DNA from 4 places in the uncultured Intestinibacter sp. genome. Region 1 is predicted to be linked to each of the others. Evidence: riboswitches for the same ligand, from Rfam matches in the RefSeq annotation. Region 1 holds a riboswitch; each other region holds the start of a gene.
The links. A riboswitch is a leader RNA that binds a small molecule or an ion and turns the genes downstream of it on or off. The one in region 1 is predicted to bind S-adenosylmethionine.
Positions count from the first base shown of each region.

Region 2: another riboswitch for S-adenosylmethionine. It lies ahead of RDX53_RS03570 (O-acetylhomoserine aminocarboxypropyltransferase/cysteine synthase family protein); the one in region 1 lies ahead of RDX53_RS03765 (MetQ/NlpA family ABC transporter substrate-binding protein).
Region 3: another riboswitch for S-adenosylmethionine. It lies ahead of RDX53_RS07275 (methionine ABC transporter ATP-binding protein); the one in region 1 lies ahead of RDX53_RS03765 (MetQ/NlpA family ABC transporter substrate-binding protein).
Region 4: another riboswitch for S-adenosylmethionine. It lies ahead of metK (methionine adenosyltransferase); the one in region 1 lies ahead of RDX53_RS03765 (MetQ/NlpA family ABC transporter substrate-binding protein).

Region 1 covers NZ_CABQXJ010000012.1:5,872-9,084, forward strand. The annotation lists gene RDX53_RS14025 (DUF1697 domain-containing protein) at 1-183, opposite strand, end outside; gene RDX53_RS03765 (MetQ/NlpA family ABC transporter substrate-binding protein) at 412-1,221, opposite strand; SAM riboswitch class I at 1,333-1,434, opposite strand; gene RDX53_RS03770 (putative ABC transporter permease) at 1,759-2,601, shown strand; gene RDX53_RS03775 (hypothetical protein) at 2,700-3,213, shown strand, end outside.
Region 2 covers NZ_CABQXJ010000011.1:17,708-20,920, reverse strand. The annotation lists gene RDX53_RS03575 (MATE family efflux transporter) at 1-289, opposite strand, end outside; gene RDX53_RS03570 (O-acetylhomoserine aminocarboxypropyltransferase/cysteine synthase family protein) at 457-1,743, opposite strand; SAM riboswitch class I at 1,951-2,051, opposite strand; gene rsmH (16S rRNA (cytosine(1402)-N(4))-methyltransferase RsmH) at 2,134-3,069, opposite strand; gene lgt (prolipoprotein diacylglyceryl transferase) at 3,126-3,213, opposite strand, start outside.
Region 3 covers NZ_CABQXJ010000031.1:13,364-16,576, forward strand. The annotation lists gene RDX53_RS07270 (methionine ABC transporter permease) at 77-742, opposite strand; gene RDX53_RS07275 (methionine ABC transporter ATP-binding protein) at 732-1,700, opposite strand; SAM riboswitch class I at 1,899-2,001, opposite strand; gene dnaK (molecular chaperone DnaK) at 2,159-3,213, opposite strand, start outside.
Region 4 covers NZ_CABQXJ010000008.1:12,214-15,426, reverse strand. The annotation lists gene RDX53_RS02735 (ATP-dependent RecD-like DNA helicase) at 1-389, opposite strand, end outside; gene metK (methionine adenosyltransferase) at 632-1,822, opposite strand; SAM riboswitch class I at 2,020-2,122, opposite strand; gene yyaC (spore protease YyaC) at 2,314-2,823, shown strand; gene RDX53_RS02720 (rod shape-determining protein) at 2,915-3,213, opposite strand, start outside.

The DNA.
Region 1 (3,213 bases):
CTGAAAGACTGAAAGAATATTTTTATCATCAATATCACTTGAAAAAATAACATTACCACTATTGAGATATGTAGAAACATCTGTAAAATGAAGTTTAATAAATCCTTCTTTTAATTCAGACATAGCTATCTTATTTTTTCTGCTTATATTTATTCCTCTTAATAAAGCAATATATCTGTTCATATAACAATTTTATCTCCATAATTATAATTTAAATATTTCTTTAAGACATAGCGTATGACAAATGATTAAGTGTCTTTCTAAGAGACTGGCGTATTTATATTTAAGAACGATTTGTTTTTTATAATTTATCTTATTAATATTTTAACACTAAAATATATTTAATGAAGGCTATTTCATAAAAATGAAATACAATAAAAAAACCTCGCATTTTGTGCGAGGTTTTCTTGTCTAAAATACAGGTACTATAACACCTTTATAATGTTCTTCTAAGAATTTTTTAGATTTTTCACTAGTTAAAACTTTTTTAAGAACTTGAATTTTTTCACTATCTACATCATCAGTTCTACTTACGAGTATATTTGTATAAGTTCCATCTAATTTTGGGCAGTAGATACTGTCTTTATTAGCATCTAAGTTAGCTGCAACAGCGTAGTTACCATTTATAAATGCGCAAGTTACATCACTTAAAAGAGATGGAAGTTGAGCTGCATTTGCTTCGATAAACTCGATTTTTTTAGGATTTTCAACTATATCTTTAACTCCAGGATTTTCAACACCATCTTTTAATTTTATTAAACCTAGCTCATCTTGTAGATATTTAAGAGCTCTTGAGCCATTTGTTGGATCATCTGGAAGAGCAAATTTGTCGCCTGCTTTTAAATCATCAATAGATTTTATTTTATAAGAATATACGTATAATGGAGATTCATATAAACCAACTACTGGTGATAATTTATAACCTTTTTCTTCTTTTGCTTTATTTAAATATGGCTCATGTTGGAATAAGTTTGCATCGATTTCACCGTTGTCTAAAGCTTCATTTGGAAGGTTGTAATCATCAAATATTGTTATTTTAAGTTCGTAACCTTCTTTTTCAATATCGTCTTTTAAATACTCAAATAAATCTCCACCAGGAACTTGAGTTGCTCCCACTTTAATTACTTTGTCTTCGGCATCTGATTTAGAGCAACCTACTGAAAGTGATAATACTGCTAATAAGCATAATACAATAGATATAATTTTTTTTGATTTCTTCATAATAAGAAATACCCCCTTGTTGTAATTTTTTAAATAAGTCTATCTTCTTATATAAAGAATTTAAAAACTAAAAAAGGTCTGAGTATAAACTCAGACCACGTTATCAGTTTATACTTATCTTTCAGCACAATGCTGCAGGATTTAGCACCATATATAAATTATATTGGTTGCCGGGTTTCATAGGGCCAGTCCCTCCACCGCTCTTGATAAGACTTATTTAATTTATGTTATGAAGTATATTACAAATATTTTGAAAAGTCAACTGGTTTTTTGGAAATATTTGAAAAAATCTTAAATTTAAAAATAATTTATTTATATTTCGATAGTTGTTTGTTTTTTAGTATTTCTTATAAATGATTTATATGGTTATTATAGTTGGAGAAAAAGAAAAAAAATTCAGGCAGAATTATCATAATTTAATATAAACATGTATTTATATAGTATAATTAAAATATTGTTTATTTCTAAAAATTGTAAAAAGTAATGAAGAGTTAATAATTATAAGGTAGAATATAAATAAATATTAAGGAGGAGTTTATGAGTATAGTGTATAATTACATGTTGTATTTTTTTATATATTCATTTTTAGGCTGGGTTTGCGAGAGTATATACTGTTCTTGTCTACAGAAAAAGGTGATAAATAGAGGATTTTTGAATGGACCAGTATGCCCAGTTTATGGTGTAGGAGCGTTGATTATAATTATTGGGTGCTGGTCTTATAGAGATAGCATGATAGGTGTATTTATATCGGGAATGATTTTGACATCTATGCTTGAATATATAACAGCAACTATACTAGAAAAGTTATTTCATGCAAAATGGTGGGATTATTCAAATCATAAATGCAATATAAATGGCAAGGTTTGTTTATTAAATTCTACTATGTTTGGAATTATGAGTGTATTTGTTGTTGAATTTTTGCATCCATTTATTATAAATAATTTAGAAAAAATGAATACTACAGTGTTGTATGTGCTTTTAATTTTCGCTATTATCACTATGATTAGTGATTTAATAGTTACAGCAAGGGCATTAGGAACATTGACATTAAAAGTAGATTCACTGACAATGCTTGTAGATGATATGAAGAAAATACATTCAAAATTTAAATTATATGAAGATGATGAGTTTTTAAGTAAATTAAAGAAAAGTCCAGAAGAAGTCGCTCAGAAATTAAAAATGGCTTCATCAAAATACGGCGATTTAGCAATACAAGATAAAATTGATGATATACAATTTAAATTTAGTTCTTTAAAACAAAAGGCATTTATACACAGAAGATTGATAAATGCATTCCCCAATATGAGATCTTCAGGAAATAAAAAAAGAGATGCACATTTTCAATATATTAAAAAGATGCTTAGAGAAAAAAATAAATAAATCTTATACTATAAATACGAGGGAATATATCTATTTAGATAGAAATAAGATATATTTAAAAAGGGTATAATTTATAAGAAATGAAGGGGAGAAATAAAATGAAAAAATTAATTTTTACACTTATTATATGCATAGGATTAATTACAATAGGGTGTGAAAACAGCTTGAGTTCGAGAGAAAATTTTAATACGAATACTTCTTCAGAGATAAACGACAATGAAAATTTAGCAGGTAGTGATAACGACTTATCTAGCAGTGATAATCAATCAGGCTCTACACAAAATACTGTAAAAGAAAAAATAGATATATCTTCAGAAGAAGTTATTATATCATCAGTTTTATATAATATGTACCAAGAAAATATAGATTACGATACTGCAGTAAATTCAACATATCTGCCAAATACAGCGTATATGGTCTTAAATACTTATGTAGGTGGCGACTATTTTATAATGTCGAATAATGGCTATTGTATAGCTAGAGATGATGCAAATCAATATATTAAAGTTATATCTAGTAAATTTAATGGAGCTAGATTAAATGACACAATAAATGATTTTTCAAATTTATTATATTATTCAGAATCAGAAGATATGTATTATATAACACCAG
Region 2 (3,213 bases), on a different contig from region 1:
ATTGATCTGATGCTTCACATGACTTTTCTTCATTTTTTTGACCTAAAAATTGACCTGCAACTACAGCTCCACCAGTACCTAATGCAATAAATACTTGGGTTATTAATACCATAATAGTATCTACTAAAGATACTGCTGATACTGCCGCTTCCCCTACGCTTGCAACCATAATTGAATCTACTAAACCAACGACTATTAAAAGTAACTGTTCCACAATTAATGGTCCTATCAATTTTCTTAAGTCTGAATTAGAAAATAAATAATTGACTTTATTCTGACTTGCCTCCACTCAAACCCCTTCTTTCACAAAGATTTTAAAATATATAGATATTTTAAAATACATAATATTAATTTTTACTATTTTAAATTATAAAGAGTAGCTAAAAATGTAATATACATCAATAACTACTCTCTTATTTAAATTATATACCTATTGGTATTTTCTTACAACAATTCTTATAAAGTTGCTTTTAGAGCTTGGTCTATATCCCAAAGTAAATCATTTATATCTTCTATACCAACTGACATTCTTATCATGTCAGGTCTAACACCTGCTGATTCTTGTTCTTCTTCATTCAGTTGAGCATGTGTAGTACTTGCAGGATGTATAACTAAAGATTTAGCATCTGCTACATTTGCAAGGTGAGAGAATATTTTAAGACTTTCTATAAATTTCTTGCCTGCTTCAAGCCCACCTTTTATGCCAAATGTAAATATTGAACCTGCACCTTTTGGAAGATATTTTTGCCCTAATTCATAATATTTGTTGCCTTCAAGCCCTGGATAATTAACCCATGCAACTTGAGGGTGATTATTTAAAAACTCAGTTATAGCTTTTGTATTGCTTATATGTCTTTCTATTCTAAGCGACATTGTTTCTAAACCTTGTAATAACATAAATGCATTAAATGGACTTAAACAAGCTCCTGAATCTCTCAACCATTGAACTTTTAATTTAGTCGCATAAGCCGCAGCTCCAACATCTTTTGCATAATTAAGACCATTATAAGACATATCTGGCTCTGTCAAACAAGGGAACTTTCCACTTCCTATCCAATCAAAATTACCACTATCAACAACAACCCCACCTAAAGTAGTTCCATGACCACCTATAAATTTAGTTGCTGAATGTACTACAATATCTACACCATGTTCAAATACTTTTATTAAATAAGGTGTTCCAAAAGTATTGTCTAGCATAAATGGTATTTTGTTTTCATGAGCAATATCTGCTATAGCTTCTATATCGATTAAATTTATCCCTGGATTTCCTATTGTCTCAGCATAAACAAGTCTAGTCTTATCATTTATTGCTTTTCTAAAACTCTCTGGATCATCTGGGTCTACAAAATGAACCTTTATACCGAATTTAGGAAGCATATTTGAAAGTAAATTATATGTTCCTCCATATAAAGTTGGTGCTGCTACTATTTCATCCCCTGCCTGTATTATATTAAGTATAGCTGCATTTATAGCCCCCATTCCTGAAGAAAATGCTACTGCACCTACTCCACCTTCAAGTAATGCCATTCTATCTTCAAATACTTGAACAGTTGGATTTGATATTCTTGAATATATATGCCCCTCTTGTTTTAATGCGAATAAATCAGCACCATACTTCACACTTTCAAAACAATATGATGTTGTTTGATAAATTGGTACTGATCTAGAACCTGTCGCTGAATCTGGTTCTTGTCCCCCATGAATTTGTAATGTACTAAAACCTAGTTTTCTTTCTGTCATGTTATCCCTCCGAATATATTATTGTTAAATACAAGTAAAATGTTTATATTAAACATATAAAAATATCTTTAAATTTTTTTAAAGATAAAAATTATTTATAGCATATTTAAAAAATTATACTTATCGCCAAATATAAAGTAATATAATTTCCTATATACTATAAAAAGCTCTTTTACCTTACGATAAAAGAGCTTTATTTCTCATTCTCTCTTATCTTTCTTATGAAAACATAAGTAGGATTTAGCACCTATCTAATATAGGTTGCTGGACTTCTCAGGGCCTATTCCCTCCATCACTCTTGATAAGAATTTATTTAGTTAAGATTGATATTTATAATTATATACCTAAAGTATATTTTAAACAATATTTTTTACATATTTTTCTAATTTATTATTTTTTCTCAGCTACTCTAAGTTTTGCACTTCTTGAACGAGGATTTGCCTCAACTTCTTCTTTGCTTGGAAGTATTGGTTTTCTAGTTATAACTTTAACTTCAGAAACTTTATCACACTGACAAATTGGAAGTTCTGGTGGACAAACACAGCTAAGCGATAATTCTTTAAATTCATTTTTTACTATTCTATCTTCTAAAGAGTGGAATGTAATTATACATATCCTTCCCCCTTTATTCATCATAGAAACAGCATCGTCTATCATTTTGTTTATAACTCCAAGCTCATTATTTACTTCTATACGTATAGCTTGGAAAGTTCTTTTAGCTGGATGTGGTCCATCTATTCTAGCTTTTTTAGGGATAGCTTTTTTTATTACATCAACTAATTCACCTGTTTTTTCGATTGGCTTTTCATCTCTAGCTTCAACTATAAATTTAGCTATTCTCTTCGCCCAATTGTCTTCACCATAATCTTTTATTATTTTTGCAAGTTGCTCTTCTGAGTATGTATTTACTACATCATAAGCAGAAAATGGCTTTCTAATATCCATTCTCATATCTAAAGGAGCATCGTGCATATATGAGAAACCTCTATCAGCTTCGTCTAATTGATGAGAAGAAACTCCTAAGTCAGCTAGTACTCCATCTATCTTATATACACCTATTTTTTCTAATTCTTCTTTTATATTTGAAAAATTGCTGTGAATAAATCTAACTCTATCAGAATACTCTGCTAATCTCTCTTTTGCAGTAGCTATTGCATTTTTATCTTGGTCAAACCCTATAAAAAGTCCGTCTTTTGAAAGTCTTTTTACGATTTCTTTTGAGTGTCCTGCACCACCCATTGTACAGTCTACATATACACCGTCTTCTTTTATATTTAAATTTTCTATACATTCATCTAAAAGTACAGATACGTGATGGAATTCCATAAAAAATTCACTTCCTTTCTGTAAAATCTCTAACTGTCGTATTTTTTATATTAATGTTATCTATTAGATTTTTTTGCTAATACATAATTTAGTACAACACCTATAATTATAAATACTAAACTTATAACTTGTGCCATTCTTAAT
Region 3 (3,213 bases), on a different contig from region 1:
CCTTAACTTTATTTATTTTTATTAATTTTTTATTGTTTTTAAGTTTCATTTTTCTATTTTTTACTTTTAATATTTGTTATTTTAATTTTTTATATACATAGTCACCTAGCATTTGTATAGCTTGTACTATTATGATTAATGTGATTACAACGTATACCATAACTGCTGTATCGAATCTTTGGTGTCCGTATACTAATGCTACCTTACCAAGACCACCAGCACCAACAGTACCTGCCATTGCTGTATATCCTAATATTGATATTATTGAAAGTGTAATTCCTGATACTATAGAAGGCATTGCTTCTTTTATCATAACTTTAAATATTATTTGTGTTTTTGTTGCTCCAAAAGATTTTGCTGCTTCTATTAATCCTTCATCAACTTCATTTAATGCGCTTTCAATTATTCTCGCTATAAATGGTGCTGCACCTATAGTTATTGGAACTATTGCTGCTGTCTCACCTATACTTGTTCCGATTAAGAATCTAGTAAATGGTATTAAAGCTACTAATAATATGATGAATGGGAAACTTCTAACTATGTTTACCACAAATCCTACTACTGAATATACATATTTATTTGGTTTTAATCCTTTTGGTTTAGTAAGTACTAATATTATTGCTAATATAAATCCTAAAATTGTAGCGATTATAGTCGGTACAATTATCATATACATTGTTTGTAAAAATGCTTCTCCCAGTATGTCAGTTAAATACTGATATAATGTCGTTTTAGTTGTCATTTTTTATCTCCTCCCATTTAATATTTTTCTCATCAAGATATCTCTTAACTGCATTTGCATAGTGGTCTTTTACTGTTATTATTAAAGATCCAAGGACATCTTCTCTGAATTTTTCTAGTTTTCCATAACTTATATTAAAATCGAAATCTAATGTTCTCGCCATATTTGTTATTATATTTTGGTTTGCAATTTCTTTAGGGAATATTATTTTTATATTTGTTCCTTCTGGAAGAACTATTTGTTCATCTCCTATTAATGCTTTTAATCCTTCTGTATTATTTAAGAATAAATCTTCAGTATCTTCTATTTCTAGAACTTTACCGCCTTCCATAACTGCAACCTTTGTACAAATTTGTTTTACAACTTCCATTTGGTGAGTTACAAGGATTATTGTTATGTTTAGTTTTTCATTTATATCTTGTAATAAAGCTAATATTGATTTTGTTGTATTTGGGTCTAATGCTGAAGTTGCTTCATCACAAAGTAAAACTTTTGGTTCAAGCGCTAATGCTCTTGCTATTGCAACCCTTTGTTTTTGACCACCACTTAGGTTTCTAGGTTTCGCATCTCTTTTATCTGCTAGTCCTACTAATTCAAGTAAATTCATAACCCTTTTTTCAATTTCTGCTTTTGAATATTTAAAACATTCTAGAGGTAATGCAACATTTTCAAATACTGTTTTTCTCTCTAATAGTGAGAAATGTTGGAATATCATTCCTAAGTTTTTTCTAAGTTCCCTTATTTCTTTTTCGGTTAAATCTTTTACTTCTTGTCCTTCTACTGTAAGACTTCCATCTCTATAATCTTCAAGTCCATTTATACATCTTAGTAATGTTGATTTACCAGCACCACTATGTCCGATAATTCCAAAAATTTCACCTTTTGAAATTTCCACATCTACATTTTTTAGGATTTGTACATCTCCATAATATTTATTAAGATTTTTTATCTTTATCATTAAGTTTCTTCCTTTCCTTAAATATATAAAATTATTATTTTATTATAGTGATTTTATATATTTTATAAAATTTTTATATCAACGTAAACTTATATCTTTTTCATTATTTGATAATATTTATATATTTTTATTTTAAGTTTAATCATTTTAAGTATAAAAAAAGCCTAAGTATAAACTTAGGCAATTGTAATCAGCTTATACTCATCTTTCAACTTAAAAGTTGCAGGATTTAGCACCATATATTTTAAATATTGGTTGCCGGGTTTCACAGGGCCAGTCCCTCCACCACTCTTGATAAGAGTTTGTTCACTTGTTATGCTATTAATAATATATGAGTATAAGATAATTGTCAATAGATTTTTCGACATTTTATTTTGATTTTTAAAATATTCATTTCATCTATTATTCGTATTTAAATTAATTTATAGTTGATATATTAAATCTAAATATATATTTTGTTATATAATCTCTCTTGCACTATTTTCTAAATCGTCTTTTACTTGTCTAATTTCACTTATCTTTGTATTGTTGATTTTATCTGGTTTTGCTTTTCTAACTAATCTTTTTAGATTTCTTAAATTGCCTTTTATTTCAGACTTTTTACTTCTGTCTAAACCAGATTTTGAAGTATCAAGACCTTGCTCTACTTTATAAACAAGTGACTCAGCATCATTTATTATATCAATGTATTCTTTCTTTTTATTATCTTCTGATTCATAAGATTGTGCATCTCTTATTGCTTTTTCTATATCTTCGTCTGATAAGTTTGAACTTGCCGTTATTGTTATACTTTGGCTGTTTCCTGTTTTAAGGTCTTTAGCTGATACATTTAGTATTCCATTTGCATCTATTTCAAAAGTAACTTCAATTTGAGGAATACCCCTCATAGCTCTCTTTATTCCTTTTAATTTAAATTCGCCGATCATTTTGTTGTCTTTAGCAAATTTTCTCTCACCTTGTAATACTTTTATATCTACAGATGTTTGGAAATTTGCTGCTGTAGTAAATATTTGACTGTATTTTGTAGGAATAGTAGAGTTTCTTTCTATAAGTCTTGTCGATACTCCTCCCATAGTCTCAATTGAAAGAGATAATGGAGTTACATCAAGCAGTAAAACCTCATTTAAACTTGGGTCTCCTGATAATTTTCCACCTTGGATAGCGGCACCTAATGCAACACACTCATCTGGATTTAAGTTTTTACTAGGCTCTCTTCCTGTTATTTGTTTTACTTTTTCTTGGACAGCTTTAATTCTTGTTGAACCTCCAACTAATAATACCTTGCTAATTTCACTTGTCGATACACCAGCATCATTTAGGGCATTTTTCACAGGTATAACAGTTCTTTCAACTAAATCATAAGTAAGCTCGTCAAATTTAGCCCTAGTAAGTGTTATATCCATATGTTTTGGTCCGTCTTTTCCAACTGCTATAAATGGCAGATTTATATTAGTTGTCATAGCTGTTGAAAGTTCTTTTTTTGCTTTTTCAGCTTCTTCTCTAACCCTTTGAA
Region 4 (3,213 bases), on a different contig from region 1:
TTTATTTTTTTTGAACCTATTCCTTCAACTTCTTTTAATCTCTCTGGAGTGTTTTGGATTACATCTAGAGTATCTACTCCGAATTTTTCAATAATCCTCAATGCCATTTTCTCTCCTATACCATGAATCATACCAGAAGATAAATAAGCGTAAATTCCCTCCAAAGAAGAAGGTGTTATAGGCATAAAACTTGTCACTTCAAATTGTGAGCCATAAGTTTTATGTGTTACCCACTTACCTTCTACCTCTATACTTTCACCGACAGATAATGTCGGCATACATCCTACAATTGTTACCTCTTCGTCCTCATTTGCAAGATAAGCTATAGTGTATCCATTTTCTTCATTTTTAAAAACTATATCACTTATCATACCTTCTAATTTTTCCATAATACACACTCCTAATTGCATTTATATCCTATTAATATATTAATTTATTTCAACTTTATTTTATTATCTTTTATATTTCATTTTATATTCACTGTCAATTATCCATAACTTAATATAATGATTTTAAGTTGTAGATAATTATACCTATAAAAATATTATACTAGTTTTTCAAATAAAAAAAGACCCTGTATTTATATAATACAAGGTCCTTTATATTTAAAGTTATATTAAGTTCTAATTAACTATATACCAGCTTGTTCTTTTAAAGTTTCAGCTTTATCAGTTCTTTCCCATGGTAAATCTATATCAGTTCTACCGAAGTGACCGTAAGCAGCAACTTGTTTGTATATAGGTCTTCTTAAGTCAAGGTCTCTTATTATAGCACCTGGTCTTAAGTCGAAGTTTTTGTTTATTAATTCAACTAATACTTCTTCAGAAACTTTTCCAGTTCCGAAAGTATCAACGAATATTGATAATGGTTTAGCAACACCGATTGCGTAAGCTAATTCTATTTCACATTTGTCTGCAAGTCCAGCAGCAACTATGTTTTTAGCTACGTATCTAGCAGCATAAGCAGCAGATCTATCTACTTTTGTTGGATCTTTACCAGAGAATGCTCCACCACCGTGTCTAGAGTATCCACCGTAAGTATCTATTATTATTTTTCTACCAGTTAAACCAGTATCTCCTTGTGGTCCACCTATAACGAATCTACCTGTTGGGTTGATGTAGTACATAGTTTCTTCATCTAATAATTCAGCAGGTATAACAGCTTTTATAACGTGTTCTATTAAGTCTCTTCTTATAGTTTCGTTATCAACACTTTCACTATGTTGAGAAGATATTAATACAGTATGAACTCTAACTGCTTTGTTTCCTTCGTATTCAACAGTTACTTGAGTTTTACCATCTGGTCTTAAGTAATCTAATAATCCAGATTTTCTAACTTCTGTTAATCTTCTTGATAATTTGTGAGCTAAAGATATTGGAAGTGGCATTAATTCTTCTGTTTCATTACAAGCGAAACCGAACATTATACCTTGGTCTCCAGCACCAACTTTTTCTATTTCTTCTTCAGTTTGTTCTCCTGATTTACTTTCTAAACCTTCATCAACACCCATAGCGATGTCTCCTGATTGTTCATCTATAGCAGTTATTACTGCACAAGTATTGCAGTCGAATCCAAATTTAGCTCTAGTATATCCGATACCTTCTACTGTTTCTCTAACTAATTTTGGGATATCAACATAAGCGTTTGTACTTATTTCACCTGCAACTAATACTAATCCAGTTGTAGTAGTAGTTTCACAAGCAACTCTTGATTGTGGATCTTTTTCTAATAATGCATCTAGTATTGCATCTGATATTTGGTCACACATCTTGTCTGGATGACCTTCAGTAACTGATTCTGACGTAAATAAATGTCTTGCCATTTTAGTTCCTCCTTAAATTTCTATAGTTTATTTTATATCATAATTTGTTCCTAGAAAATCTTTATTGTAATAAAAATTTTCTCACGGGAATTCTAGATTATATTCTTTATTTTACAAGAAATTAAATTCTTTATACTTTCTTATAAATTAAAAAACCTCTTCTATGTAGAAGAGGATATTGTATGCTTAAATACGCGACCTCATCTTTCTAGAATTCTCTCTAGCAGGATTTAGCACCTTCCTTTTTCAAGTGGTTGCTGGGCTTCGTAGGGCCTGTCCCTCAGCCTCTCTTGATAAGGTAATCAAGAAATTTTTCTTTCAAATTTAACACTATAAATGATACCTGTTTTGTGATTCATTGTCAAGCATTTTTGCAATTCTCTTTCCCTGTTTTTGTTTTATTTTTTAATAGTCACAATTTCGTAACTCTTGTAAAAATAGTATTATTTCATACTTTCAACTCATATATTATCTAGAAGGGAGGAACTCCTATGTATTTAGCCAAAGTAAACTATAAAAGAGAAGATGTCACGCATATATTAAGTAATATTCTCAAAAATATAATCTCTGATAATACTGTAATAATATGTATAGGAACAGATCGTGCTATTGGAGATGCACTAGGGCCTCTAGTAGGTACTATGCTCAAAAATAGTGATTTTAAATACCCTGTCTACGGTACATTGGATAATCCTATTCATGCTTTAAACATTTATGAATCAATCGAACAGATTAAAAGCAAACATTCCTCGAGCCAATTTTTAGCCATAGATGCCTGTTTGGGCTCGGCAAGTAACATAGGTAATATACAAATACGAGAAGGACCTATACTTCCAGGCAAGGGCGTAGGTAAGAAATTACCCCAAGTAGGGACTTATTCTATCGTTGGCATTGTAGATAAAATAGATGAAAATAATAGATTTTCTTTTAACAATATAAGGCTTCATTTCATTTTAGAATTAGCAGAAACAATTGCTTTATCCCTGCTCCTTGCAACATAACAAAAAGTAGCTATGGTAAAATAATAAATTTTATATTATTTTAAAATAGCTACTTTTTAGTTTATATCAATATTCTGTTTATTTTAATCGATTATTTTTTAAAGCTTCCACCTGTTTCTAATAAATCAAGTGAACCTAATGATAATCCAGTTCCTTTAGCAACACAAGAAAGTGGGTCATCTGCTAATACTACTTTTATACCTGTACTTTCTTCTATTCTATCGCCTAAACCTTTTAACATAGCTCCTCCACCTGTCATCACTATGCCTTTGTCGCTTATATCAGCTGCTAATTCTGGTGGTGTTTTTTCTAGTAGATTTTTAGTTGCTGCTACTATTTGTTCAACACATGGGTTAAGCGCATCTAATATTTCGTTTGAATTTACAGTTA